One region of the Pseudomonas fluorescens group sp. PF-1 genome, then DNA from elsewhere that is predicted to be linked to it. Evidence: riboswitches for the same ligand, from Rfam matches in the RefSeq annotation. Region 1 holds a riboswitch; the other holds the start of a gene.
The links. A riboswitch is a leader RNA that binds a small molecule or an ion and turns the genes downstream of it on or off. The one in region 1 is predicted to bind cobalamin.
Positions count from the first base shown of each region.

Region 2: another riboswitch for cobalamin. It lies ahead of ACX3YD_RS13655 (CbtB domain-containing protein); the one in region 1 lies ahead of cobO (cob(I)yrinic acid a,c-diamide adenosyltransferase).

Region 1 covers NZ_JBTMNG010000001.1:1,576,417-1,591,241, reverse strand. The annotation lists gene ACX3YD_RS07590 (OmpP1/FadL family transporter) at 1-829, shown strand, start outside; gene ACX3YD_RS07585 (glutathione peroxidase) at 919-1,485, opposite strand; gene ACX3YD_RS07580 (hypothetical protein) at 1,541-1,663, opposite strand; gene ACX3YD_RS07575 (MFS transporter) at 1,660-2,868, opposite strand; gene ACX3YD_RS07570 (MarR family winged helix-turn-helix transcriptional regulator) at 2,921-3,325, opposite strand; gene ACX3YD_RS07565 (adenosylcobinamide-GDP ribazoletransferase) at 3,408-4,139, opposite strand; gene cobC (alpha-ribazole phosphatase family protein) at 4,142-4,717, opposite strand; gene cobT (nicotinate-nucleotide--dimethylbenzimidazole phosphoribosyltransferase) at 4,714-5,769, opposite strand; gene cobU (bifunctional adenosylcobinamide kinase/adenosylcobinamide-phosphate guanylyltransferase) at 5,766-6,287, opposite strand; gene ACX3YD_RS07545 (cobyric acid synthase) at 6,365-7,816, opposite strand; gene cobD (threonine-phosphate decarboxylase CobD) at 7,813-8,805, opposite strand; gene cbiB (adenosylcobinamide-phosphate synthase CbiB) at 8,798-9,706, opposite strand; gene bluB (5,6-dimethylbenzimidazole synthase) at 9,703-10,353, opposite strand; gene ACX3YD_RS07525 (cobyrinate a,c-diamide synthase) at 10,350-11,732, opposite strand; gene cobO (cob(I)yrinic acid a,c-diamide adenosyltransferase) at 11,743-12,354, opposite strand; cobalamin riboswitch at 12,437-12,668, opposite strand; gene ACX3YD_RS07515 (hypothetical protein) at 12,821-13,405, shown strand; gene ACX3YD_RS07510 (PQQ-dependent sugar dehydrogenase) at 13,473-14,786, shown strand.
Region 2 covers NZ_JBTMNG010000001.1:2,815,503-2,830,327, forward strand. The annotation lists gene ACX3YD_RS13620 (NEL-type E3 ubiquitin ligase domain-containing protein) at 1-3,010, shown strand, start outside; gene metH (methionine synthase) at 3,066-6,776, opposite strand; gene ACX3YD_RS13630 (fatty acid cis/trans isomerase) at 6,932-9,229, shown strand; gene nfuA (Fe-S biogenesis protein NfuA) at 9,457-10,041, shown strand; gene cobM (precorrin-4 C(11)-methyltransferase) at 10,149-10,895, opposite strand; gene ACX3YD_RS13645 (cobalamin biosynthesis protein) at 10,979-11,392, opposite strand; gene ACX3YD_RS13650 (CbtA family protein) at 11,389-12,093, opposite strand; gene ACX3YD_RS13655 (CbtB domain-containing protein) at 12,105-12,299, opposite strand; cobalamin riboswitch at 12,420-12,645, opposite strand; cobalamin riboswitch at 12,767-12,978, shown strand; gene cobW (cobalamin biosynthesis protein CobW) at 13,077-14,144, shown strand; gene cobN (cobaltochelatase subunit CobN) at 14,148-14,825, shown strand, end outside.

The sequences.
Region 1 (14,825 bases):
ACCAACCGTCAGTTACGCGTTCAACGACAAGGTGTCGATCGGTTTTGGCCCTACCATCAACCGGATTACCGGCACCCTGGAATCGGACATTACTATCCCCCGGACGACTGGCGACAACAATGTGGAGATCAAGGGCGACGATACGGCCTTGGGCTTCAACGTCGGCGTTCTGGTGCAAGCTACCGACACCACTCGCGTGGGCCTGACCTATCACTCGAAAGTGAACTACAAGCTTGACGGCCACACCGATGTGACTGCCAGTGCTGGCGTGCCACCTCAGGTACTCCGATCCAACCGTTACGATGCCTCGCTGAAGCTCGAAACACCTGAGTCCTATGACCTTTCCGTGACTCAAGACATGAATGATGCCTGGAAGCTCTATGCCGGTGCGACCTGGACTCGCTGGAGCCGCCTGAAAGACATCACGGTCAACAACGACGGCGTAACCGCACAAAGCGGTGGTGCCCTCGCCCCACAAATCCTTGGCACCATCAAGGAAGAGCAGAACTGGCATGACACCTGGGCGTACGCCGTGGGTACTTCCTACCAGTTGAACAAGCAGTGGGTACTGCGTACCGGTCTCTCCTTTGACCAGTCGCCCACCAACAACACTGATCGTTCGCCACGCATTCCTACCGGTGACCGGACGATTTTCAGCATCGGTGCAGGCTTCAACCCAACCGACGACTGGACCATTGATGTGGCTTACTCCTACCTCAAGGAAGAATCTGTCACTGTCAAACGCGCTAACGCTTTGGGTCAGTCCTACAACGCCAAGTACGAAAACAGTGCAAACGGTTTCGGTGTCGGTGCAACCTACCGCTTCTGATGATTCACGGCGGGCCTGAACCGCTTGCCACCTGAATCAAAAAAGCCCCGCTCTCTTGCACAGAGGCGGGGCTTTTTAGTGGGCATCGATCAGGGAGCGGAAGCGGGAGGCGGTGAAGCCAGAGCCTTCTCTACTGCCGCGATGAAATCGGGATCATCGGGTTTGGTCAGGCTGGAGAAATTGGCGATCACCTTGCCCTGACGATCGACCACGTACTTGTAGAAATTCCACTTCGGCGCGCTGGACTGCTCGGCGAGCACCCGGAACAGGTGCGTCGCATCGTCACCGCGGACTTTCTGCGGCTCGGTCATGGTGAAGGTCACGCCGTAATTCACATAACAGACCTTGGCCGTCTCGGCACCGTCCTTTGACTCCTGTTTGAAGTCATTGGACGGCACACCGATCACCTCCAGCCCCTGATCCTTGTAACGCTGATTCAGTGCTTCAAGGCTTTTGAACTGCGGGGCGAAGCCACAAAAACTGGCGGTATTGACCACCACCAATGGCTTGCCCGCGAAGCGCTGGCACAAGTCGATGGATTCCTTGGCACGTAGTTTGGGCAGCGAACCTTCCAACAGCGTCGGGCATTGTGCGGCCTGAGCCAACCCGGTAAACGCGACCAGTAATGCAGGTACCGCCAGCCAGCGCATCAACATGTCAGGGCTTCCTTATAAGTCGTCAGTTATCGAAGTTACTCGCCCTCTTATCCTGCTAGCAAGCACCCATGCCCAACTGCATCAAGGCCAACCCGCCCCGATGCCAGCCCCACCACGCCAGAGCCAGCAGCAAGGCACAAACGCCAAGAAGGGTAATGCGGGGCCAGAAGTTGTTCATGTCGCGCTCATTTGCGTTTGCAGGCGTGCCACCGGCGTTTCGCGCACCGGCCAGTTGAGGGCGGCGGCCATCAGGCTCAACAGAATCGCTACCTGCCAGATCAAGTCATAACTCCCGGTACGGTCGTAGACCACCCCGCCCAACCAGCCACCGAGGAACGAACCGAGCTGGTGGAACAGGAAGACAATCCCACCGAGCATGGAGAGGTTTCGAACGCCGAACAAGGTCGCTACCGTGCCATTGGTCAACGGCACCGTCGACAGCCACAGGAAACCCATGGCCATACCGAACAGATAAGCGGTAGTCGTGGTCACCGGCGCCCACAGGAACAACGCAATCACCACCGCCCGCAACAGGTAAAGACCGGTGAGCAAACGCGGCTTGGACATGCGTCCACCGAGCCAGCCTGCGGTGTAGGTGCCGAAGATATTGAACAAACCAATCAGCGCCAGCACCGTGGTGCCGACTGTCGCCGGAAGGTGCTGATCCACCAGATACGCCGGCAAGTGCACGCCAATGAAGACCACCTGAAAACCGCAGACAAAAAAGCCAAACGCCAGCAGCCAGAACCCCGAATGGGAACAGGCCTCACGCAATGCCTCGGACAAGGTTTGCTCATGGCCAAGCACGGGCAAAGGCTTGTCCTTGAGCATGCTGACCAACGGCACGATCAAGGCCACCAGGCAGCCCAAAGCCAGCAGCGCCGCAGACCAGCCGAGCCAGCCGATCAACCCGAGCGTGCCGGGCACCATGGCGAACTGACCAAAGGAACCGGCAGCGCTGGCGATCCCCATGCCCAGGCTGCGTTTCTCCGGCGGGACAGCACGCCCGACCACGCCGAGAATCACCGAAAACGAAGTGCCGGACAGACCGATACCGATCAACAGCCCGGCACTCAAGGACAGCGTGACGGCCGAATCCGACAGGCCCATGAACAACAGGCCCAGGGCGTACAGAACGCCGCCGATCAACACCACCTTCGCCGCACCGAAGCGATCCGCCAGCGCGCCGGTGAATGGCTGCGCCAAGCCCCAGATCAGGTTTTGCAGGGCGATGGCGAAGGCAAAGACTTCACGCCCCCAGCCAAACTCGGCACTCATCGGCGCCAGAAACAGCCCGAAGCCGTGTCGCACGCCAAGCGACAACGCAAGAATCAGCGCACTCCCCAATAAAACCCAACCACAGGTACGCCACATCGATGTCATTATTATTCTCCAATCGCGGGTATATACCCGCTTAAGTTCTGAAAAACCGGCATCAAGCCAGTTCATCCAGCAATTTCAACAACGTTTCCCGCTTCTCGGCGCCCAAGCGATCAACCAATCGCTGCTGTGCCGCTTCCCAGGCCGGCAGGGCTGCTTTCAAGCGCTCGGCACCGGCTTCGGTCAGGCGGACGATACGGTTACGCATGTCCTCGCCCTCGACCAGCATCACCAGGCCCTCGCCTTCCAGGACGCGCAAATTGCGCCCCAGGGTGCTGCGATCCAGTCCCATGGCCTCGGCCAGGGTGGAAATACTCGGTTGATCCAGACGCTGCAGATTGCACAGCAAAGAATACTGCGCAACGTTGATCCCGAAACCGTCGAGAGCGCCGTCGTAATGCCTGCTGACGCCACGGGCGGCGCGACGCAGGTTGATGCATAAACATTGGGATTCGAGCATGGTGCGTGTATATACCCGTGGTTAAGTGAAAGCAAATTTTTTGTTACATGCGACCCGTAAGAGCAACCCTGCTCGCGCAGCCTTATATCAAGGCCAGCCCGACCAGCATCGCAACTTCCAGCAATTCCAGCAACGCCCCCGCCGTATCGCCCGTCGTCCCGCCTAATCGTCGCAGCATGACCCGTCGCAACCACGCGAACAACACGACTGCCAGCACCACGGCAAAAAAACCACTCAAGCCAGCAATCAGCACGCAGGCCAAGCCACTGACCGCCAACACCTGCTTGCCTGCCGAGCGTGGCAGATGATCGGCCAGCGCCTGACCCAGGCCACCGGCACGTACATAGGGCGTGGTCAGGAACAACCCCAGCAACGCACTGCGACCAAGCAGCGGCACGATGATCAGCGCAAGGGCGTGTTGCTGTTCGATCAAGGCCAGCAGCGCGGCGAATTTCAACAGCAGCACCAACACCAGCGTGACCACCGCCATCGGACCGCTGCGCGGGTCTTTCATGATGGTCAATGTGCGTTCACGGTCGCCGAAGCCACCGAGCCACGCATCGGCGCTGTCGGCCAGGCCGTCCAGGTGCAATGCGCCGCTGAGCAACACCCAAACGGTGAGCAGGAGTGCCGCGTGCAGCAACAGCGGCGCGCCGAGCATCAGCCAGTTGAGGCCCCATAAAATACCGCCGAACAACAAGCCCACCAGCGGATAGAACAGCAGCGACCGCCCCAGCTCCTGCGGTGCCGGCATGCCCGGCAGACGGACCGGCAGGCTGCTGAGAAACTGTAAGGCGATCCAGAACGGCAGCATGGTCAGACCGCTTCCCTTAACAATCCGTCGGACTCGACCGACAGCGAAAACAGTGCGCCATGGCCGACTTCAACGTTGAGTAATTGCTCCCGCGGCAAGCCGCGCGCCTGCGCCAGCAACAAGCGCATGACCCCGCCATGACTGACGAGCAATACCCGCTCGCCCGCGTAGGCAGCATGCAAACGCGCCACCGCCGCCAACACCCGCGCTGCGAACGCCGCGACAGGCTCGCCCTGAGGCGGCGTGAACGAATAAGGATCGGCCCAGAACAACCCGAGGGAATCGGCATCGGTTTCCATCAGCGCCGCAGCGCTCTGCCCCTCCCAGGCGCCGAAATGCAGTTCTTGCAAGTCGGCCTGCCACTCGATCGGCAAGCCCAATCGCCCTGCCAGTTCTTCAGCGAACCGCGCACACCGCTGCAGGGGCGAACTGACCAGACGATCCCAAGGCCCTTGCGCCAGCACCGCCTCGCGCATTTGCTGCCAGCCTTTTTCGGTCAATGCATCATCGAGGCTGCCACGCAAGCCGCCACCGAGCTCGGTTTCGCCGTGACGCAGCATATCCAGACGCAACGTCATGCCGGACGATCCGCCACCGCTGCCTCGGCGAACGTCGCCATCTGCCCGTGCAGGTCGCAGGCCAGACGCAGCAATGGCACGGCCAGCGCCGCGCCGCTGCCCTCGCCCAGTCGCAAGCCGAGGTCGAGCAAGGGTTCGGCACTCAGGGTTTCCAGCACATGGCGGTGCCCCGGCTCGGCACCGCGATGGCCGAACAACAGCCACTGTCGACACTCGGGATTCAAGCGCACCGCGACCAGCGCCGCGACGCTGCAAATGAAACCGTCCACCAGCACCGCAATGCCTTCCTGGGCGCAGGCCAGGTAAGCACCCACCAGTGCCGCAATTTCAAAACCGCCGAGGTTGAACAGGGTCTGCAACGCATCGCCACGCTGAGCCCCGTGCAGCGCCAGCGCGCGCTCGATCACTTGTGCTTTATGGCTGACGCCTGCGGCATTCAAACCGGTGCCCGGCCCGGCCAGATGTACGACCGGACACTCCAGCAATGCGCACGCCAGGGCGCTGGCCGCCGTGGTGTTGCCAATGCCCATTTCGCCACCAATGAATAGCTGAGCGCCCGAGGCGAGCGCGCGCTGCACGCTGTCGCGACCCGCCTGCAGAGCACGCTCACCTTGCGCCTGCGTCATCGCCGGACCTTGCACAAAATTCGCCGTCCCCGGACCGATGTTCAGATGACGCACACCCGACAGGTTCAATGCCGGCGTCACCGTGCCCAGGTCCACCACTTCGAGGCAAGCCCCCAACTGCCGCGCCAGCACGCTGATTGCTGCACCACCGGTGACGAAGTTGTGCAGCATCTGCCCGGTGACTTCCTGGGGAAATGCCGACACGCCTTCGGCCACCACGCCATGGTCACCGGCAAAAATCGCGATCCACAGCTGATCCAGGCTTGGCTTGATCTGCCCTTGCAAGCCCGCCAATTGCACCGCCACCGCTTCGAGCTGGCCGAGCGAACCGGCCGGTTTGGTCAGTTGCTGTTGCCGGGCTTGCGCCTGCTCGAGCACATCGAGGTCGATCGGTTTGCACGGGTTCAGCCACCAGGATTGGGTCATAACGCAGTTCCTTTCAAAGTCAGGGGCAGGCCGGCGACGGTCAGGATGACTCGCTGACAACGCTCGGCCAGAGCTTGATGCAGCCAACCGGCCTCATCGACATAGCGGCGAGTCAATTCGCCCAGCGGCACGACACCCATTCCGGTCTCGTTGCTGACAAAAATGATTTCACCTGGCAGCGACGCCAGGCACTCCAGCAGGGCATCGCGCTCGGCGCTCAGGCGTTGCTCATCGTCGAGCATCAGCAGATTGGTCAGCCACAGGGTCAGGCAATCCACCAACAGGCAGCGTTCGGCACTGGCGGTTTCGCGCAGGACGCGGGCCAATTCCAGCGGCTCTTCGATCAACGCCCATTCGGCCGGACGACGGGCACGGTGATGGGCGACCCGCTGGCTCATTTCACCGTCCAGCGGTTGGCTGGTGGCGATGTAGGTCACTTGGAGCTGGCTGTCTGAGGCGAGTTTTTCGGCCAGACGACTTTTGCCGGAGCGGGCGCCGCCGAGGATCAGTTGGAGCATGTTCATAACCTTTTATTTGGCGGTGTCGCGACAGGCCTCATCGCGGGCTTGCCCGCGATGGGGCCTGCACAGTCACTTCAAATCCCACAGAGCCCCCGCAGCAGCCCGGTATCCAGATGCGTCTCCACCAGATCCGCCAGCCGCTCGATATCCCGCTCGCGCAATCCGTGGTAATCCACGTCCTGCACAGCCTGCAACCCCGCCCAACGCAACAGGGCGCTGCACGCTGCCGGGGATTCGAACAGACCGTGCAGATAGGTGCCGAAAATCTGCCCATCGACACTTTGCGCACCGTCACAGCGTCCGTCATCGAGCAGTACGGCGGCGTTTTCCAGCGCCGGCCCGGTGGTGACGCCGGCATGGATTTCATAACCGCTGACTTCAGCGTTCTCCAGCGCCAGACGCCCGCGCACATTGCGCAGTTGCTTGTGTTCTTCGAGTCGGGTTTCAAACGCCAACAACCCCAGCCCGGCGCTGGACCCCGGAACGCCTTCCAGGCCCAGCGGATCGTGCACCTGCTCGCCGAGCATTTGCAGACCGCCGCAGATGCCCAGCACTTTGCCGCCGTAGCGCAGGTGTCGCGAGATCGCGGTTTCCCAACCGTTGGCGCGCAGATACGCCAGGTCGTTGCGCACGCTTTTCGAGCCCGGAAGAATGATCAGATCAGCTGGCGCAATCGCCTGGCCGGGACCGATGAATTGCAGGTCCACCTGAGGGTGCAGGCGCAACGGGTCGAAATCGGTGTGGTTGCTGATGCGCGGCAGCACCGGCACCACCACTTTCAAAACCTGATCGGCCTTGTCGGTCTGGCGCTGATCGATGCCATCCTCGGCCTCCAGGTGCAGATCCAGCACGTACGGCAGCACGCCGATCACGGGCTTGCCGGTGCGCTGTTCCAGCCAATCGAGGCCGGGTTGCAGCAAGGCGATATCGCCGCGAAAACGATTGATGATGAAGCCCTTGACTCGCGCCTGCTCGCTGGGCGACAGCAGCTCCAGCGTCCCCACCAGATGCGCGAACACCCCGCCACGATTGATGTCGGCGATCAGCAGCACCGGACAATCCACCGCCTCGGCGAAGCCCATGTTGGCGATGTCCCCGGCACGCAGGTTGATCTCCGCTGGGGAGCCCGCACCTTCGACCATCACCACCGGATACGCCGCACTCAACCGCGCATGGGAAGCCAGCACCGCTTGCATGGCGATGGCTTTGTAGTCGTGATAGGCGACGGCGTTCATGGTTGTGACGGCGCGACCATGGATGATCACCTGAGCGCCGGTATCGCTGTTGGGTTTGAGCAGCACCGGGTTCATATCGGTGTGCGGTTCGAGGTAAGCGGCCTGCGCCTGCACGGCTTGTGCGCGACCGATTTCGCCACCGTCGGCCGTCACGGCGCTGTTGAGCGCCATGTTCTGCGGCTTGAACGGCACCACGCTGACGCCCTGACGCGTAACCCAGCGACACAACGCCGTCACCAGTGTGCTTTTACCGGCATCGGATGTGGTGCCCTGCACCATCAACGTTGTCATTGGCCTTCCTTGGCAAAGGCTGCGAATGCGGCGGCAAGACGCACCCAGTCGGCTTCATCGGCAGGCAACCCGAAACGCAGACTGCTGTTGTGCGTGAACAACCGCAGCAAAATGCCGCGCCGGGCCATGAATTCATGCAGTTCTTCGGCGCGATCGGTGATCAACCACTGGAACAATGCGCAGCCGCCATCAGGCTTGAAACCGTGCTGCTCCAGGAGCACCGCCAGACGTTCACTGGCCACTTCCGCGCGCACGCGTTGCAATGCGTGCCCTTCGACATCACGCAGGCAGGCCTGGCCCACCACCCGGGTCGGACCGCTGACGACCCATGGCCCCACTTGTTCGGCGAGCAACTTGAGTAACTTGCGCTCGGCCAGGACAAATCCCAGCCGCACCCCGGCCAGACCAAAGAACTTGCCGAACGAACGCAGCACGATCAGGCCGACCAGATGGGAGAACGGCGCCAGGCTCTGCTGCGGTGTGTTGTCCATGAACGCTTCGTCCACCACCAGCCAGCCACCGCGCTGGGCCAGTCGTGAATGCCAGTCGAGCAGGCGAGCGGGGGGCAGGCTCAAGCCGGTGGGATTATTCGGGTTAACCACCACCAACACATCCAGGCTGTCGACAAAGAAATCGACTTCCTGCTCCAGCACCTCGCGCACGATGTAGCCATTGCGGCGCCACGCTTCGGCATGTTCGGCATAACACGGCGACAGCACGCCCACCTTCCCCGCCCGACGCAGACGCGGCAGTAACTGGATGGCCATCTGCGACCCCGCCACCGGCAATACCTGCAGGGTGCCGTAGTAATCGCAGGCGGCCTGTTCCAGCCCGTCATCGTTTTCCGGCAACCGCGCCCAGGCCCGCAGCGGGATATCCGGAACGGGAAACGGCCAGGGCGCGAGGCCGCTGGACAGGTCAAGCCAATCGGCTTCCTCGATGCCGTATTCGAGCGCCGCCTTGCGCAACCGTCCACCGTGCTCAAGCATAAAATTCAGCCCCCAGGCAGAGAATCAGCAGCCATAACCATACCCCGCGCTGGACCAGTTGCCAGCCACGATCGATGGAGTCGGCATCCGCCGGCACGCCTTCGCCCAGTTGCGGACGTTGATGCAGTTCACCGTGATAGATCGCCGCCCCACCCAATTCGACGCCCAGCGCACCGGCCCCCGCAGCCATCACCGGGCCGGCGTTCGGGCTGTCCCAGGTCGGGCCCTGGGTCCGCCAGCATTTCAGGGCCAGTCGGGTTTGGCCCAGCAAGGCGTAGGTCAGCGCTACCAAACGCGCGGGAATGTAATTGAGCACATCATCGATTTTCGCTGCCGCCCAGCCGAAACGCTCGAAGCGTTCATTGCGATAGCCCCACATGGCGTCCAGCGTGTTGCTCAAACGGTAGAGCACAACGCCTGGCGCACCGGCCACGGCAAACCAGAACAGTGCGGCAAACACGGCGTCACTGCCGTTTTCCAGCACCGATTCGGTGGCGGCACGGGCCACTTCGGTTTTATCCAGTTCGCTGGTCTTGCGGCTGACCAGGTAACTGACGCGCGTACGCGCCTCTTCCAAATCATCGCTGCGCAAGGCCCTGGCCACGGGCTCGACGTGTTCGCCCAGGCTGCGCATGCCGAGGGCGCAGTACAACGCAAGAATCTCGACCATCCAGCCCACATAAGGCGCCCAGGAAAGTGCCGTGGCCAACAAGGTCAGCGGCAACACCGCAATCACCCACGCGGTGACCCCGTGACTGCGCCAGCCGCGACCACCCGCGTTGAAACGTTGCTCGATACGCTCGGCAAACCGACCGAACGCCACCAGCGGATGCCAGCGCTTGGGTTCACCCAGCAGCGCATCCAGCGCCACGGCGGCGACACTCAACAACGCCACACTCATTGGCGCACTCCCCAATAATTTTCATACAACAATTCACTGAGCGGACGCGCCTGCGCCCAGCCTTCAAGGACCAGCATCGGCGCCGGGTAGAATTCCTTGACCGGTCCCAGGCACAAAATGGCCAGTGGTTTGGCACCGGGCGGCAAGCCGAGCAAATCGGCCAGGGCTTGCGGTTCGAACAGCGAGACCCAGCCCATGCCCAAGCCTTCGGCCCGGGAGGCCAGCCACAGGTTCTGGATCGCGCAGGACAACGAAGCCATGTCCATTTCCGGCAAGGTGCGACGACCGAAAATATGCCGCTCGCGATCGTCCATCAGCGCCGCCACCAACACCTCGGCGCAGTCATTAATGCCTTCGACCTTGAGCTGCATGAATTCGTCGGTGCGTTCGCCGAGGGCTTCGGCGGTGCGAATGCGCTCTTGCTCCACCAGTTCCCGGATCTGGCCGCGCAGGGCTCGGTCGCTGATGCGGATAAACCGCCAGGGCTGCATCAAGCCGACACTTGGCGCCTGGTGCGCGGCTTCGAGCAACCGCCGCAGCAATTCAGGCTCGACCGTGCCACCGCTGAAGTGACGCATGTCGCGGCGTTCACCGATGGCCCGGTAGACCGCTGCGCGTTCGGCTTCGGAAAAGGCGTTGTCGGTCATGGCCTCTTCGCTGGCAAGCCAGCGCCTACAGGGTTCAGGTGATCAACTGCAGGAGCCGGCTTGCCGGCGAACGCGTCCTCAAGATCGGGTGCAAACAATGCGGCTACAGCGGTCGGATTGGACGGAAAATAGAAATGCACATAAGAGGCCGTCATCCGCCCCTCACGATAAACCGCCTCCGCCCCGCGCCCGCCATTGGGGCTCAAGCCACGGGCAATCGGCACGAGCCCGGTGGTGGTCAGCGAATGATGATAGGTATGCCCACGCAGGGAACCTTCCGGCAATTCGACAGCCTGCAGCGCCAGTGCCGCCAGACGCTTTTGCATCACCGCATCCCCGGCCAGCAGGCCGACCAATTCTGCACGCGTACCTTCGACATCGGTGAGCGAATCGAGCAAATACAACATGCCGCCACATTCGGCGAGCAAGGGTTTGCCCGCCTCGTGGTGCGCGCGAATCGCGCTCAGCATCGAGGTGTTTTGCGACAACGCCACATGATGCAATTCCGGGTAGCCGCCCGGCAGATAGAGGCTGTCTGCCTCGGGTAGCCGACTGTCACGCATCGGTGAAAAGAACGACAACTCGGCGCCCATGGCCCGCAACAAATCCAGGCTGGCGCCATAGGTAAAGGCAAACGCTTCATCACGGGCCACGGCAATGCGCACACCCGCCAGCAAGGGTTCGGCAGCGATCACATCCGGGGCTGCGAATTCCACGGCCGGCAGAAGCGCCACCTCGCAACTGCTGGCTAGGGCTTCGGCCGCCGCATCGAGGCGAAGATCGAGATCGTTCAACTCACTGGCCTGCACCAGGCCAAGGTGACGACTCGGCAATTCGATGGCGGTTTCGCGGGACAACGCGCCATACCAACGCAGGCCTTCGGTCAGGCTGCCTTCAAGCAACTGCGCGTGACGCAGGGTGCCCACGCGGTTGGCCAGGACACCGGCAAACGGCAAGTCAGGTTGATAGCGCGCCAGCCCCAGGGCCAGGGCACCAAAGGTCTGCGCCATGGCGGTGCCGTCGATCACGCCCAGCACCGGCACGCCGAAGTGCCGCGCCAGGTCAGCACTGGACGGCGTGCCATCGAACAGCCCCATGACACCTTCGATGAGGATCAGGTCCGCTTCGCCTGCGGCCTCCCACAACAGACGCCGACTCTCCTGCTCGCCGACCATCCACATGTCCAGCTGATACACCGGCGCACCGCTGGCGCGCTCCAGAATCATCGGATCGAGAAAGTCCGGGCCACATTTGAACACACGAACCTTGCGTCCCTGATTGCGATGCAAACGGGCCAGCGCGGCGGTGACGGTGGTCTTGCCCTGACCGGAGGCCGGCGCGGCAATCAGTACGGCCGGGCATTGACGAGGGCTATTCATACCGTGCGACTCACAACTCGACGCCTTTCTGCGCCTTGATACCGGCCTGGAAGGCGTGCTTGATCATGCCCATTTCAGTGACGGTGTCGGCCAGCTCGATCATCTCAGGCTTGGCGCCACGACCGGTGACCACCACGTGCTGCATTGGCGGGCGAGCCTGCAAGTCACTGAGCACCCGATCCAGATCGAGGTAACCGTGCTTGAGGGCGATGTTCAACTCATCCAGCACCACCAGGCCGATGGATGGATCGCGCAGCAGTTCACGGGACACTTCCCACGCGGCTTCGGCGGCGGCGATGTCGCGCTGACGATCCTGGGTTTCCCAGGTAAAGCCTTCGCCCATCACATGAAAACGCACCTGTTCCGGGAAGCGCCGGAAGAACAGCTCTTCACCCGTGCTGTTGCGCCCCTTGATGAACTGCACCACACCGCACTGCATGCCATGGCCCATCGAGCGGGCCAGCATGCCGAACGCCGAGCTGCTCTTGCCTTTGCCGTTGCCGGTCAGCACCAGCAGCAGGCCGCATTCATTCGGGGAGTTGGCGATGCGTTCATCGATTACGGCTTTTTTGCGCAACATGCGCGCCAGATGACGTTCGTCACGATCAGGGGTATCAGTCATGGGAGAGCTCTCCGTTGAGGCAGGATAACGGCGGGCAGGCACAAGAACAGACGGCAAGAAGCCTGGCATCGCCCACCGTGATGCCGCTTGAATGGATCAGGCCGGTCTCCGGGCTCATGAGCGGCGTTGGCCTGGCTGCGCGCCTTCCCGCATCGATGACGACGCAGTGGCTCAAGGCGCAGCTTTCACTCATTTACCGTTGCGGGGGCAGCGCCGGGATCGAAGGCCTTCACGCATTGAAGGACCTGCTCACCGGCTTCCCTGTTTCACTCTGTCGACCCAAGTCACAGAGCACCTGAAACAAGCCGCGAAGGTTAGAGGGTTGGGGGTGGAGCGTCAATTGAAGACGGGGTACGCGGGCGAATAACTGCCATTGATCAATAAACTGACGCCAATCTTGTGCCACACTTCAAGCAATGATATCAAAGAGCCACAACCCCACATCACAATAACAAGGGTGAGCCCCATGCAAGGCATGATCATCAGCAATCCGCAACTGGAATTCCTGCGCCCGGTGCTGGAGCGCTGGTTTGACTGTATCGACCGCTACAACGCCGTACGCGGCGATAACGAAACGCCTTACTGGCTCGACGAAAAAGCCAATCTCGGCCTGCTTTCCGCCGCTGCCTGGATGGCCGAAATGGTCACCCTGCAACAATCGCCCACCCGCAAACAAATCGATGAAGGCGAACGCAACGGTCGTGCCGACTTGTTTATCGCCACACCCGAAGCTCGCGCCTGGATTCAAGCCACACAACGCTGGCCACGGGTGAACAGCCTGAACCTGACCCAGGCCCTGCTCGATATCACCAGCGAGGCCAAACGCGTCAGCTACGCCAGCGACCTGAGACTCGGCTGCCTGTTTGTGGCACCGCAGAAAACCCAACATGGCGCCACCCCGGAAGAATTGCAGGACATGGTGGACGACCTGCAAAAGGAGCACACCTGCGCCGTCGCCTGGTATTTCCCCTACGCCTACCGCAAGTTGCACAACGAAGGAGGTCACTATCATCCCGGCATTGCCGTGCTGTTCAAGGAAGCTCGCGGCTAACGGTTGAACCATCGCGCGACGTAACTTCTCTACTGATCAGGTCACTGCATTCATAGGGAAGATCAGTATGCGCAAGCCCCAACTCGTACTCGCTATCGCGCTCGCCGGAGGACTCGCCGCTTGCGGTGAAACCTCCAGCCTGCAAGTCTCCGACGGCACCGGCCCGTCACCCAGGCTCCCAGAACCCAACAAGACGTTGATTCCGACGGTCAACATCGCCCCGGCGATCGGCTGGCCGGAGGGCGCCAAACCCGTCGCCGCTGCCGGTACCCAAGTAGCCGTGTTCGCCGAGAACCTCAACCACCCGCGCTGGCTCTATGTGCTGCCCAATGGCGACGTGCTGGTGGCCGAAACCAATGCACCGCCCAAACCCGATGACGGGACAGGCATACGCGGCTGGGTCATGAAGAAAGTCATGGGGCGCGCCGGCGCGGGCGTGCCGAGCGCCAATCGCATCACCCTGCTGCGCGACCAGGACCACGACGGCATCGCGGAAACCCGCACGGTGTTTCTGGAAAACCTGAACTCCCCCTTCGGCATGGCGCTGGTCGGCAATGACCTGTACATCGCCGACACCGATCGATTGCTGCGTTTTCACTACGAAAACGGCGATACAGCGATCAAGTCGCAACCGATCAAAGTACTCGACCTGCCCGGCGGCACGCTGAATCACCACTGGACCAAAAACGTCATCGCCAGCAAGGACGGCAGCAAGCTGTATGTCACGGTGGGTTCGAACAGCAACGTTGCCGAAAACGGCCTGGACAAGGAAGAAGGCCGTGCGGCGATCTGGGAAGTGGACCGCGCCACCGGCAACCACCGGATCTTTGCCTCGGGCTTGCGCAACCCCAATGGCCTGTCCTGGGAGCCGCAAAGCGGGGCACTGTGGACGTCGGTCAATGAGCGCGATGAAATCGGCAGCGATCTGGTGCCGGACTACATCACCTCGGTCAAGGACGGCGCGTTCTATGGCTGGCCATTCAGCTATTACGGCCAGCATGTCGACGTTCGCGTCGAGCCGCAAAACCCGGACATGGTGGCCAAGGCTATCGCGCCAGACTATGCGGTCGGCCCGCACACCGCTTCCCTGGGACTGACGTTCGCCGAAGGCAGCCGGTTGCCGGCGCCATTCACCCAGGGCGCCTTCGTTGGCCAGCACGGCTCATGGAACCGCAAGCCGCACAGTGGCTACAAAGTGATATTCGTGCCGTTCGACGCCGGCAAACCAAGCGGGCAGCCGGTGGATGTGCTCACGGGTTTTCTCAATGACCAAGAAAAAGCCATGGGCCGGCCAGTGGGCGTGGTGATAGATCAGCAAGGCGCCTTGTTGGTGGCGGACGATGTAGGGAACAAGGTTTGGCGGGTTTCAGCAGTCAAATAAGTACACATCAAACCTGTGGGAGCGGGCTTGCCCGCGATA
Region 2 (14,825 bases), 1.2 Mb from region 1:
TCTCACCGGCACAGGCATCAGAACGCTACCTGAAGGTATTTTCGAAGGGCATGAAAAACTCTGGTCCGGATTGTCGCTGGACTGGTCGAACGTCCTGCGTAAAAACTTCAAGCCGGCGTATGAGTATCTCAAGCGTCAGCCGCAGCACCTTGTTGACCTGGAAGAAATGGTCAGGGATTACTGCAAGGGCGAGTTGAAACGTCTGGGTGAAGGCATCAATGACCCGTCCGCGGGAATGTTTGATCAGTTTGTCGAACAGTGGCCAGACGCAGGGGCGAGATTCGACGCCGTCGAAGCATTGAGTGAACAGCATCATCAGCTCAACCAGCACCTCAATGACTGGTCCCAGCGCGCGCTACAAATGCCTGGAGCGGCCCACGAGATCATGGGGCGTACATGGACGGCAAATGCCCTGAGAACCAGCTGGCGCAACGGCGCATTCAAACGCTACGGCTCGACGGCCAATGCCTCTGTACTTGATCTGCCGAATCTGGCGCTGAGTGAGTTTCCCGAATTGCCGGACGGCGCCTTCCCCGAAGTACGAACCTTGTCTTTGAAGGGCAATGGAGCGCCCGTCCAACAGATCCGCAGTTTTGTACGCGGGTTCCCTGCGCTGGAAAAACTCGATGTGAGTGGCAGCGATCTGACCGAAGTGCCCTTTGCGCCCGGTGATCTTGGAAAACTGACTGAGCTGGATCTTTCCAAAAACCGAATCGTTGGCGATACCGGGATTCAGCAAGCTTTTGATGGGTTGCAGGCGCTGCAACGCCTGGACTTGAGCAACAACCCGTTGAACACCCTGGATGTCAGTGCAATGACTCGTCTCAAGGCCTTGAATCTGAGCGGCACAGCACTGCATGAATGGCCGACCGGGGCACAAGCGCTGCCAGAGTTGTATTGGCTGGATTTGCGCGACAGCAGGGTCAACGCGCTGCCGGAGTCGCTTGCGGATGAAACGCTGCTCAAGACCAACCTCACCGGCACACCTTTAACCCCTCAAGCCGTCGCCGTACGCAATGCGGCCCGGCATCGAATGGAAATGGCCAAAGGGCTGCCGGCCGGCGCTCTGGAACGGTTCGACCTGGAACAGGTGCCACTGGATTTCCCGCCGCTTGAGAGCGCAAGTTCGATCGCACGTCACTTACTGCCGCTGCCGGAAGTGCCAGCGGGAGAAGGGAATGCGGTTTTAACAAAGCGCCTGCAACGCCTGAAACCGGCACTCGCCGATGAGGACGCCTTGCAAATGATCGAACAGATGCAGGGGGGCGAAGCTGCAAGCGTGAAAATTGCCGAATGGGAGCAAGCCTTTGAAACGCTCACGCGCCAATTGAATGGCTGGCTGTTTACCCGGGGATCTCTAGGTAGCGGCTGGATGACGTCCTCCATCATTCGCAGGCAGGCCGCTTTGCGCATCCTCGAATGCTGGCGCACAGGTCTGAGCGGCAACGGCGCCGTGACGGATGCGGTGCTGGATCTCAACGGTCTGCAACTGGGTGATCTGCCTGAGGTGCCAGCAATGTTCGAGCATGTCGGCACGTTGAAACTGACGAGTGTAAAACTGACCCGGCGAGGTTCCGACGGGTTCCTGAAGGCCTTTACCCGCCTGAAAACCCTGGACCTCAATGGCAATGGGCTGGATGGCGTTCCAGAACCGGTCCGTTCCATGGGCGGCCTCGAGCGTCTGGAAATGTCCTCGAACCGGATAACCGATGCCGAGCAGCTGTATGCCGCTTTGGACAATCTGGAGGGTTTGCGCTGGCTGGACTTGAGCTACAACGAACTGGATGCCTTTGATATTGGCAATTTCGAGCGATTGGAAACGCTGGATCTGCGTAACAACAATTTGACCGAATGGCCGGACGGGGTGTTCGACAGCCCCTATCTGGGCACGCTCAATCTCAGTGGCAACGACATCACGTCGATCCCCGTGCAGGCCCTCAATGGTGACCATGAGGTGCTGATGGCCGGTACGGATTTGAGCGACAACTACAACCTTTCCCTTGAGAGCCTTGAACAACTCAGGGATTACCGTGAAGCGGGTTTGCGCGACGCGGTGCTGGGAATCTCGCGGAGCGATCTTGACGAGTTGATCGATGACAACCACGCCTATGGCGGCGACAGCAGCGAAGCCATCGATACGGATGAGGATCTGCCTGAGATTGAGCCGGATCCCGAGCAAAAAACACCGTGGTTAACCCATCTTCCTCCCGAGGAAGTGGCCGGCAAAACCGGGATATGGAATCAGCTCGCGGCGGAACCGGACAATGCGGCGTTCTTTCATCTGCTTTCGCGATTGCAGGATACGCAGGAGTTCCGGGTGGCGAACGCCGATCTGACGCGGCGGGTCTGGACGGTCATTGAAGCTGCCGCCAGCAACTCCGAACTGCGGGAGATCCTGTTTGCCAGCTCCAGCACCCACGGGACTTGTGTCGATGGTCGAATCCTGACGTTCAGCGGGCTGGAGAGCAAAGTTTTCACCCACAATGCCTTGCTTGATATTCCCGTCGGGCGCCCGGCTGTGAAGGGGCAAGCGCTGCTGAACTTGTCCCGGCAGTTGTTTCGACTGGACAAGGTCGACGATCTCGCGAGGAAAGTCGCCATTCGAACCGGTCAGGATGAGGCCGAGGTACGTTTGGGTTATCGAATCGGCCTGACGCAAGGCTGGGCGGACGGTCTGGAGTTGCCAGGGCAACCGAAACACATGACCTATGGCTCGGGAGTGACCGCTCAGCAACTGACGGACGCGCGCCTCGAGATCACCAACGCAGAGCAATCCGATGGTTTTTTCGAAGACTTGATCCAGCGCGACTATTGGGTGAGTTATCTCAAGGAAAAATACCCTGACGTGTTCAGGGCGCTCGATGAGCTGGATGTTCAGGAGGAGGTTGATAGCGCTGACGAGGGGGCGTTCCTGAGTCAGCTGTTCGAGCAGGCGGCGGCGCGTAACGCGAAGATGATCGAGTTGTCCCGCCAGGAGGTTTCGCAGCTGGCGGCTGCTTCAAACAGGTAAATCACCTGTGGGAGCGAGCAAGCTCGTTCCCACAGGGTTTATTTCAATTGAACACTCAGTTGTCGTAACCGAGGTTCGGTGCCAGCCAGCGCTCAGTCACGCTCAGCTCCTGACCTTTACGCGACGTGTAGCTCTGCACCTGGTCCTTGTCGATCTTGCCCACGGCAAAATACTGCGCTTGCGGGTGGGCAAAGTACCAGCCGCTGACCGCCGCCGCCGGGAACATTGCGTAGTGCTCGGTAAGGAACACGCCGCTGCGGCCGGCGTGCATTTCGCGGGCCTCGGGGTCGAGCAGGGCAAACAGCGTGGCTTTCTCGGTGTGATCCGGGCAGGCCGGGTAGCCCGGGGCAGGGCGGATACCGGTGTATTGCTCCTTGATCAACGCCTCGTTGTCGAGGGTTTCGTCCTTGGCATAACCCCAGTGTTCTTTTCGCACCTGCTGGTGCAGCCACTCGGCACAGGCCTCGGCCAAACGGTCGGCCAGGGCCTTGACCATGATCGAGTTGTAGTCGTCGCCAGCGTCCTGATAAGCCTTGGCCACTTCTTCGGCACCGATACCGGCGGTGGTGATGAAGCCACCCACGTAGTCAGTGATTTCGCTGTCCTTCGGCGCGACGAAGTCGGCCAGGGAGAAGTTCGGCTTGCCGTCGGTCTTGATGATCTGCTGACGCAGGTGATGCAGCTTGGCCAAGGGCTTGCCGTCATCCCCGTAAACTTCGATGTCATCGTCGCGCACCTGGTTGGCCGGCCAGAAACCGAACACAGCGCGGGCGCTGATCAGCTTCTCGTCGATCAGTTTGGCGAGCATTTCCTGGGCATCGGCGTACAGCGCGGTGGCGGCTTCACCGACCACTTCGTCCTGGAGGATGCGCGGGAACTTGCCGGCCAGGTCCCAGGAGATGAAGAACGGTGTCCAGTCGATGTATTCGGCCAGCACTTTGAGGTCGATGTTATCCAGCACTTTGGTGCCGGTGAACGTCGGTTTGACCGGCTCGTAGGTGCTCCAGTCGAACTGCGGTTTTTTCGCAATCGACGCGGCGTAGCTCAAGCGTTCGGTGCGGGCGCTGCGGTTGGCGGTGCGCTCGCGGACCTCGATGTATTCCTCGCGGGTTTTCTCGACGAAACCGGCCTTCAGTTCCTTGGACAGCAACTGCGTGGCCACGCCGACGGCGCGGGAGGCGTCGGTGACGTAGACCACGGCGTCGTTGCTGTACTTGGGCTCGATCTTCACTGCCGTGTGCGCTTTGGAGGTGGTCGCGCCGCCGATCATCAATGGCAGATGGAAGTCCTGGCGCTGCATCTCGCGAGCGACATGGACCATTTCATCCAGTGACGGAGTGATCAGGCCGGACAGGCCGATGATGTCGCACTTTTCGTCCTTGGCGACCTGGAGGATTTTCTCCGCCGGTACCATCACGCCGAGGTCGACGATGTCGTAGCCGTTACAGCCCAGCACCACGCCGACGATGTTCTTGCCGATGTCGTGCACGTCGCCTTTCACCGTGGCCATCAGGATCTTGCCCTTGGCTTCCGGCTTGTCGCCCTTTTCCAGCTCGATGAACGGGATCAGGTGCGCCACCGCCTGTTTCATCACGCGGGCGGATTTCACCACTTGCGGCAGGAACATTTTGCCGGCGCCGAACAGGTCGCCAACGATGTTCATGCCGGACATCAGTGGACCTTCGATCACTTCGATCGGGCGGGCGAACGATTGACGGGACTCTTCGGTGTCTTCAACGATGTGGGTGGTGATGCCCTTGACCAGTGCATGCTCCAGGCGCTTGTTGACGTCCCAGTTGCGCCACTCTTCGGTCTCGGCTTCCTTGACGCTGCCGTCGCCCTTGTACTTGTCGGCGATGGCGAGGAGGGCGTCGGTGCCTTCCGGGGTGCGGTTGAGGATCACGTCTTCAACGGCGTCGCGCAGCTCCACCGGGATCTGGTCGTAGATCTCCAGCTGGCCGGCGTTGACGATACCCATGGTCAGGCCGGCGCGGATCGCGTACAGCAGGAACACCGAGTGAATCGCTTCACGCACCGGGTTGTTGCCACGGAACGAGAACGACACGTTGGACACGCCGCCCGAGGTCAGCGCATACGGCAGTTCGTCGCGGATGTAGGCACAGGCGTTGATGAAGTCCACCGCGTAGTTGTTGTGTTCTTCGATGCCGGTGGCCACGGCGAAGATGTTCGGGTCAAAGATGATGTCTTCCGGCGGGAAGCCGACTTCGTTGACCAGAATGTCATAGGAGCGTTTGCAGATTTCTTTCTTGCGCGCTTCGGTATCGGCCTGGCCGGCTTCGTCGAAGGCCATCACGACCACGGCGGCGCCATAACGCTTGCACAGCTTGGCGTGATGAATGAACTGCTCGACACCTTCCTTCATGCTGATGGAGTTGACGATGCCCTTGCCCTGGATGCACTTGAGGCCGGCTTCGATCACTTCCCACTTGGAGGAGTCGATCATGATCGGTACGCGGGAGATGTCCGGTTCGCCGGCAATCAGATTGAGGAAGGTCACCATGGCCTTCTTCGAATCGAGCATCCCTTCGTCCATGTTGATGTCGATCACCTGGGCGCCGGCCTCGACCTGCTGCAGGGCGACTTCCAGGGCTTCGGTGTAGTTGTCTTCGCGGATCAGGCGGGCGAATTTGGCCGAACCCGTGATGTTGGTGCGCTCACCGACGTTGACGAACAGCGAGTTGCGATCGATGGTGAACGGCTCCAGGCCCGACAGGCGGCAAGCCTTGGGGATTTCCGGAATCTCGCGCGGCGCGTAACCGGCCACGGCCTTGGCGATGGCTTCGATGTGGCCCGGCGTGGTGCCGCAGCAGCCGCCCACGATGTTCAGGAAGCCGCTTTGGGCAAACTCTTCGATGACCTTGGCGGTTTGCGCCGGCAATTCGTCGTACTCGCCGAATTCGTTTGGCAGGCCGGCGTTCGGGTGCGCCGAGACGTGGGTGCTGGCCTTGTTCGACAGCTCTTCCAGGTACGGGCGCAGCTCGCTGGCACCGAGGGCGCAGTTCAAACCGACGGAAATCGGCTTGGCGTGGGCCACGGAGTTCCAGAAGGCCTCGGTGGTCTGGCCGGACAGGGTGCGACCGGAGGCGTCGGTGATGGTGCCGGAGATCATGATCGGCAATTCGATGCCCAGTTCTTCGAACACGCCTTGAACGGCAAAGATCGCAGCCTTGGCGTTGAGGGTGTCGAAAATGGTTTCGATCAGGATCAGGTCGGCGCCGCCTTCGATCAGGCCTTTGGTGGACTCGGTGTAGTTCTCCACCAGTTCATCGAAAGTCACGTTGCGGTAGCCGGGGTTGTTCACGTCTGGCGACAGCGAGCACGTGCGGCTGGTCGGGCCGAGCACGCCGGCGACGAAGCGCGGCTTGTCAGGGGTTTCCAGGGTCTTGGCGTCGGCGACCTTGCGCGCCAACCGTGCACCTTCTACGTTTAATTCGTACGCCAGGCCCTGCATGCCGTAATCGGCCAGAGAAATCTGAGTGGCGTTGAAGGTGTTGGTTTCGAGAATGTCGGCGCCGGCATCCAGGTAGGCTTTTTCGATACCGCCAATCACATCCGGGCGCGTCAGCACCAGAAGGTCGTTGTTGCCTTTGACATCGCTCGGCCAGTCGGCAAAGCGTTTGCCACGGTAATCCTGCTCCTCGAGCTTATAGCTCTGGATCATCGTGCCCATACCGCCATCGAGAATCAGAATGCGCTCTTTGAGGGCGTGCTTGAGAGCTTGAAGGCGAACGCTGCGATCGGACATTTGGACTACTCGGTAAGGCCATGACGAAGGGCCGGGATGATAGCAAACCTGTGCGCTATTGGAGCATGTCTGGATTTAACGTGAATATCGCTCATGATGGTGTGATGGCCAGACCGGTAGAATCGCCGCGTTTTTTAAAGATCGGGACCAGGGACATGTCGTATCGCGTCGTCATCAGCATTGCATTGTTGCTGTTTAGCTGGGGCGCCGTCGCGCAAAGTCCCGCTGTATCTAACGGCATTTCCTACACGCGTGACATCCAACCGATCTTCACTGAAAAGTGTGTGGCCTGCCACGCCTGCTACGACTCCGCCTGCCAGCTCAACCTGGGCAGTGGCGAAGGCGCGGCGCGCGGCGCCAACAAAATCCCGGTCTATGACGGTGATCGCAGTCAGGCCGCCGCGCCGACCCGGTTGTTTTATGACGCGTTCGGTAAGCGTGCCTGGCAGCAAAAGGGCTTCTATTCAGTGCTCGACGCCCAGGGCAGTCAGGCCGCGCTGATGGCGCGGATGCTCGAGTTGGGTCACAAGGCGCCAATGCAGCCCAATGCCAAGCTGCCCGAAGAGATTGTCCTGGGTCTGAATCGGGAAAACACGTGCGCCATGCCGGCGGAGTTCGATGCCTATGCCGGTTCCCACCCGAAGGAGGGCATGCCGTTGGCGGTGACGGGTCTGACCGATCAGCAATATCAGACGTTGCAACGCTGGCTGGCCTCTGGCGCGCCCATCGATGAGCAAGGCCTGGCGCCCAGTGCGAAAGAAGCCTTGGAGGTGGTGCAGTGGGAGAACCTGCTGAATGCGCCGGGTGCGCGACAAAGTCTGGTGGGGCGCTGGTTGTTCGAGCACTGGTTTCTTGCGCACATCTATTTCAAGGATGGCGAGCCCGGGCATTTCTTCCAGTGGGTGCGTTCGCGCACGCCGAGCGGCCAGCCTATCGATCTGATCAACACCCGCCGGCCCAATGATGATCCCGGCACTCAGATCTATTACCGCCTGTGGCCGGTACAGGGCGTGATCGTGCACAAGACCCACATCACCTATCCGCTGAGCGCGGCGAAGATGGCGCGGATCAAAACCCTGTTCTACAACGGCAACTGGCAGGTCAACGCGCTGCCGGGCTACGGGCCGGAACGCCGGGCCAATCCGTTTACCACCTTCGAAGCCATCCCGGCCCAGGCGCGTTATCAGTTCATGCTCGATAACGCCGAATATTTCGTGCGCACCTTTATTCGCGGCCCGGTCTGCCGGGGTCAGATTGCCACGGATGTGATTCGCGATAATTTCTGGGCGCTGTTCCAGGCCCCGGAACATGACCTCTACATCACCGATCCGAAGTATCGCGGCCAGGCGACACCATTATTGGCGATGCCAGGGCAGAACGACGACGTTGGCAGTGTCCTGAGCCTGTGGCATGACTACCGCGACAAGCGCAACGCGTATGAAGCCCTGCGCCGGGACAGTTACGCGGACTTGCGGCCGCCGAGCTGGTCCAGCCTGTGGGCAGGCAATGACAACGCCTTGTTGAGTATCTTTCGACATTTCGACAGCGCCTCGGTGACCAAGGGCCTGATCGGTGAGGTGCCGCAAACCATCTGGCTGTTCGACTTCCCGTTGCTGGAGCGCACTTACTATCAGTTGGCGGTGAATTTCGACGTGTTCGGCAACGTCTCTCATCAAGCCCAGACGCGCTTGTATTTCGACTTGATCCGTAACGGCGCGGAGCAGAACTTCCTGCGCCTGATGCCGGCCAACTCCCGCGACGATTACCTGGACGACTGGTACCAGAGCAGTGGCAAATTCAAGATGTGGCTGGACTACGAATCGATCGACAACGACACGCCGACGGCGCTGAAACTCGATCCGAAGGACCCCAAGCGCGATTTCGTCATGCAGTTGCTGGCGCGCTATGGCGAGCTCAATGCCAACCCGGACCCGATCAATCGCTGTGACGGTGCCTACTGCTCGCGACCCAACATCGATCTGGACTTGCAGGGTGCCGAACAAGCCCTGAGTCGCCTGACTTCGCGCCCGGCGGCCGGACTCAAGGTCATAGACCAGTTGCCTGAAGCGACCATGCTGCGCGTCGAGACGGCGAGTGGCCAACGTGTGGTCTACAGCCTGCTGCGCAACCGCGCACACAGCAACGTAGCGTTCCTGCTTGGCGAGTCGCTGCGGTATGAGCCAGGGCTCGACACGCTCACCATTTATCCGGGGGTCATGAGCAGCTACCCGAACTTCATGTTCAACATTCCCGCCGAACAAGTCCCGGCCTTTGTCGACGCCATGGAAAACGCCAAAGACGCCGGCAGCTTCGAGAGGATTGTCGATCGCTGGGGCGTAAGGCGCAGCCATCCGCAGTTCTGGCAGTACTTCCATGACCTGAGCCGCTATATCCATGAGACCGATCCGGTCGAGGAGGGCGTGCTGGACATGAATCGCTACCAGAATCTTTGATCGATTTTTGCAAGGTGCCTGATGTCCCGGACTAAGAAGCGACCATCGAATCAGGATCGTGGGAAAGCCGCGATTGGGTGGTCAACTGCAGCTATCGGTGGTTTAAAGTCGGGATTGACGGCGAATGGCCGGGTGAGGTTGCCATCGTTCTTTCCTGACAAAAATACTGGGACTTTGTCCGGCGCGATGATTGGCGTAAACTGCGCCCAAGCCTGCGAGGAGTTTCCATGACCGCTATAACCATCACCGACGCCGCCCACGATTATCTGGCTGATCTGCTCTCCAAGCAGAACACCCCGGGCATTGGCATCCGCGTCTTCATCACCCAGCCTGGCACCCAGTACGCCGAAACCTGCATTGCCTACTGCAAGCCGGGCGAAGAAAAACCCGAAGACACCGCGCTGGGGCTCAAAAGCTTCACCGCTTACATCGATTCGTTCAGCGAAGCTTTCCTGGACGACGCGGTTGTCGACTACGCCACCGACCGCATGGGCGGCCAACTGACCATCAAGGCGCCAAACGCCAAAGTCCCGATGGTCAACGCCGACAGCCCGATCAACGAGCGCATCAACTATTACCTGCAGACCGAGATCAACCCGGGGCTGGCCAGCCACGGCGGCCAGGTCAGCCTGATCGATGTGGTTGAAGACGGCATCGCCGTTCTCCAGTTCGGCGGTGGTTGCCAGGGCTGCGGCCAGGCAGACGTGACCCTGAAGGAAGGCATCGAGCGCACCTTGCTCGAGCGTATCCCCGAGCTCAAGGGTGTTCGTGACGTGACTGACCACACGCAGAAAGAAAACGCCTACTACTAAGGTGTTCGCTGCGAAATTAAAAAACGGCGCCCGTGAGCGCCGTTTTTTATGGGTGTTCGATAACCTGTTGCGATCCGATAAGCCCCCGCCACAGGATTCAGCAGGGTTCAAGGTCGATAGAGATGCGCATGCCCCGCGCGATACAGCGACGATTCGCTGAAATGGTCACTGCCCAGCACCCGTCCCACCAGAATTAAGGCCGTGCGCCGAAACCCCTTGGCCTGAACCTTCCCGGCAATGTCTTCCAGCGTACCCACCACCCAATCCTGATCCGGCCAGGTCGCGCGGTGAATCACTGCAATCGGACAATCCGCGCCGTAATACGGCAGCAATTCGGCCAGGATCTTTTCCAGATGATTGACCCCCAGGTGAATTGCCATGGTGGCTCCATGCTGCGCCAGGCTGCCTAATTCTTCACCGGCCGGCATCACGGTTTTGTCGGCATAGCGAGTCAGGATCACGCTCTGTGAGACGTCGGGCAGGGTCAGCTCCGCCCCCAAAAGCGCTGCGCAGGCGGCCGTAGCGGTGACCCCGGGAATGATTTCAAAGGCAATGCCGAGTTCGCGCAGGTAGCGAATCTGCTCGCCGATGGCGCCATACAGGCTCGGGTCGCCAGAATGCACGCGAGCCACGTCCTGGCCCTTGGCGTCGGCGGTCTTGATCAGGTCGATAATCTGTTCCAGATGCAGTTCGGCGCTGTTGACGACTTGCTCGGCACAATGTCCTTGCAGTACTGCGGCGGGCACCAGCGAACCGGCATAGATGATCACCGGGCAGCTGCGAATCAGCCGCTGGCCTTTGACGGTGATCAGCTCGGGGTCGCCAGGACCTGCGCCTATGAAGTAGACGGTCATCGTCGATTCCTGTGGGAGAAAGGGGCTGGGCAAGGCAGCAGATGAAGATTGCTCATGATCGAAAGCGCGGATTATCGAGGATTTTACGTCGAGCAGGCCAATGCGAAGGTGGCCTGGGCATATTTCTGCCGCTTGATCAGCAGTTTGGCCGGCGAATGGGTCAACTGCTCGGCCAGGGCCAGTGCGGCACTTTCCGCTATGCCGTAGCAGCCGGTTCGCTCGAAGGCGATCTGCGAATGATGACTGAGTTGTGGCTCATAGCCGGCCAACTGTTCGCTGCTGAAATACGTCAGTGGCAGCGCGAGTTGCTCGGCCAGCTCGACAAGGGCCGGCTCATCTCGCTTCAAGTCGATACTGGCCAGGGCCTTGATCTGATGCAATTCGATCTGGTGCGCTTGCAACGCCTGATCGAGCAACGCCCGTAACGTGGTGACGGGGCAGCCCCGTTGGCAGCCCAGGCCGACCACCAGGGTCGGCGCTGTGCCGGTATCGGTCATGCGTGGTATTGACCATCGCTCTTGCGGCGGAACAGCCAGGCGCTGATCAGGCCCAGGGCCAGCCAGAACGCGACATTGGTCAGCTGCGAAGCGATTTTGAATTGGGTTTCCAGTGCTTGCGGTGCCAGCATCGAGTGCGCGTCCGGCTGCGGTGCGCCAATCACATGAGGGACGGCAATGATGGCTGCACCGAGGACTTTCATCAGCCAGTGACGGCTGAAAGCGATCAGCGCGATGCCGACAGCGGTTGAAGCGGCGGTGCCAATCCACCAGGTCTGCCGTTGCGCCAGGTCGGCAGCGGCGGTGCCTGGCAGTTCCGGCGGCAGGCCAAGGGTCGGCGCGAGCACGAAGGTCGCGTAACCGGCCAGGCCCCAGAGCAATCCCTGAGAGGTTTTGGTCGGCGCGCGCAAGGTGTACAGGCCGGCGAGCATCAGGGCGAAACCGACAGCCACCACCAGATTGCCGCCGGTGGTCGACAACACGCGCTGCCAGCCGTTTTCCGGCTCCCAGGCTTCGGCATCGTGGGTGTGAGCGGCGACGCCAGCGGCGTGTTCGTGGACTTCAACAGCAGCGGGTTCGGATTTTTCGTAGGTTTCGGCCTGCAGAATCAGCGGAGCGACCCAGAAGCTTTGCAGCAGGGTCAGCAGCAGGGCGGCCAGCAGCCCCGTGAACCCCGCGGTTTGCGCGATACGCTTGATCATGTCGACAGGTCTCAATGGCACGGGAAGGCAGCGCTGTGACGGGTATCGTGAGCGGCGTTGTGAACCGCCTCGATGTGCGAGAAGCCGGCGAAATACACAAGGCACGCACCAAGGATCGACGCACACACGGCGGCGGTCAGGCGTTGAGTCAGGGTTGTGGTGCTGCTGGCGGTGGTGCTGTGGCCGGTGGTGCTGATGATCGACATGGCGCTTCCCTCAGTTCTGTCAGCGGGGAATGGGAGCGCATGCAAATCCCTGCACGAGCGAGCGCGCAGAGGTTCGAACAGCGCCCGCCCACCGCGGGTTTGTCATTCAGTGATTGTAAGGTTCACTTTGTGTTGCGGGCCGGTCTCCGGGCTCACGAGGGGTGCTGGCTATCGCCTGAACCTGCAAGCATCACCTTCCCATGCCGCACTGGCACAGTGGATCTGACGCTTCGCTCGCTTACCGTTGCGGGGGCAGCACCGGACTGACATGGCTTTAGAGTAAAGCACATGATTCACCGGTTTCCCGTTTCACCCTGTGAAGGGCACCCGTAACAAGGCGTGTAGGAGAGCATGGGCAGAGGTGGGGCGTCAATTGGCAAGTGTTCTCAACTCGGGACTGAGTTGCTTGATTCGCGAGCAGGCGCTGTAGAACTCAGCATGAACATTGACCCGCCCCAATACGATGCGTAGCCTTGCGCTTTCGAGGTTCTTCGGCGTTTGCCGAAGCTAAGAAGGGAACGCGGTCAATGCCGCGGCTGCCCCCGCAACTGTGAACGGTGATGTTCGCTGCCACGCCACTGCACGCTCAGGTCCTGAGCCCGCGGGAAGGCGCAGCCAACGCCAGTCAAGCGACTGGCACGCCGTCAGCCAGGAGACCTGCCTCGAACAGATTCTCACTACAACCGGGCGGGGTGATCCGGTGGCGAACGCTTCCGGCGCGCACAGGCGTTGCCGGTTCTCGTCCCGTATGCCCGCCACCTTGCCAAAGGGCATCCGATGAAAACACTGGCCAAACTCCCCGTCACCATCGTTACCGGCTTCCTCGGCTCGGGCAAAACCACCTTGCTGCGGCACATGCTCGACAACGCTCAAGGGCGTCGCATCGCGGTGATCGTCAACGAGTTCGGCGAGCTGGGCATCGACGGCGAAATCCTCAAGCAGTGCTCCATCGGTTGCACCGAAGAAGAAGCCAATGGCCGCGTCTACGAACTGGCCAACGGCTGCCTGTGTTGCACCGTTCAGGAAGAGTTCTTCCCGGTGATGCGCGAACTGGTTGCCCGTCGCGGCGATCTCGACCATATCCTCATCGAAACCTCCGGCCTGGCGCTGCCAAAGCCGCTGGTCCAGGCCTTCCAGTGGCCGGAAATCCGCAGCGCCTGCACCGTTGACGCGGTGATCACCGTGGTCGATAGCCCGGCCGTGGCCGCCGGCACCTTCGCCGCGTTCCCGGATCAGGTGGACGCCCAGCGCAAACTCGACCCGAACCTGGACCACGAATCGCCGCTGCACGAGCTGTTCGCCGATCAGTTGTCCAGCGCCGACCTGGTAATCCTCAACAAGGCTGACCTGATCAGCCCGGAAGACCTGGCCCGCGTGCGCCTGGAAGTCGCTGAAGAGTTGCCGCCTGCGGTGAAAGTCATTGAAGCCAGCAGCGGTCGCCTGCCACTGGACGTTCTGATCGGCCTGGGCGCCGGTTCCGAAGAACACATCGACAGCCGCCACAGCCATCACGATCATCACCACGACGATGATGATCACGACGACCACGATCACGACGCTTTCGACTCCATCTCCATCGAACTGCCAGCCTCTGACGAGAGCTTGCTGATGGACGCGCTGACGCAATTGGTGGTGGAGCACAGCATCCTGCGGGTCAAGGGCTTCGCGGCGATCCCGAATAAACCGATGCGCCTTTTGATCCAGGGCGTGGGCACTCGTTTCGACAAGCACTTCGACCGTCAGTGGGGGCGCGAAGAAGAACGCACCACACGTCTGGTGTTGATCGGCCAGGCGCTGGACGCCGCGCTGCTCGAAACGCAATTGCGCGCCGCGCTCAGCGTATAAGCCATGCACCTGCTCAGGACTCAGCCCGGCGGTTTCGTGTCGGACGACAACATTGCCGACCTTGGGCAAACCCCCGCCGAGCTGGTGATCCTGTGCAGCGGCGATTCCAGCCTGGCGCTGCTCGCCGAAGCGGCCCAGCAGTTGCCTGACGATTACCCGAGCGTGCGCCTGGCCAACCCGATGCAGGTGCAGAATCACGCTTCGGTCGATTTGTACGTCGACGAAGTGCTGCGCCACGCCAAGGTCATTCTGATCTCGCTGCACGGCGGCATCGCCTATTGGCGTTATGGCGTAGAGCGCTTGGTAGAGCTTTCCCGGCGCGGGGTGCAGCTGATTCTGGTGCCGGGTGACGATCGTCCGGACCCGGAGCTCAGCGACCTTAGCACCGTGGGTGCTGAGGACCGCGACAGACTCTGGCAGTTTTTGCGTCAAGGTGGCATGGGCAATGCCCTGGGCTTTTTTCGCTGCCTGGCCAATCGCTGGCTGGGCCGTGATTACGCCTGGTCCGAGCCACAAGCCTTGCCGCGCACGGCGATCTACCACCCACACAAAAGTCCGGCGCAACTGAGTGATTGGCAAGCCGAATGGCGGACCGATCAACCGGTGGCGGCGGTGCTGTTCTACCGCTCGCACTTGCAGGCGGCGAACACCGCTTTCATCGACGTCTTCTGTCAGCGTTTG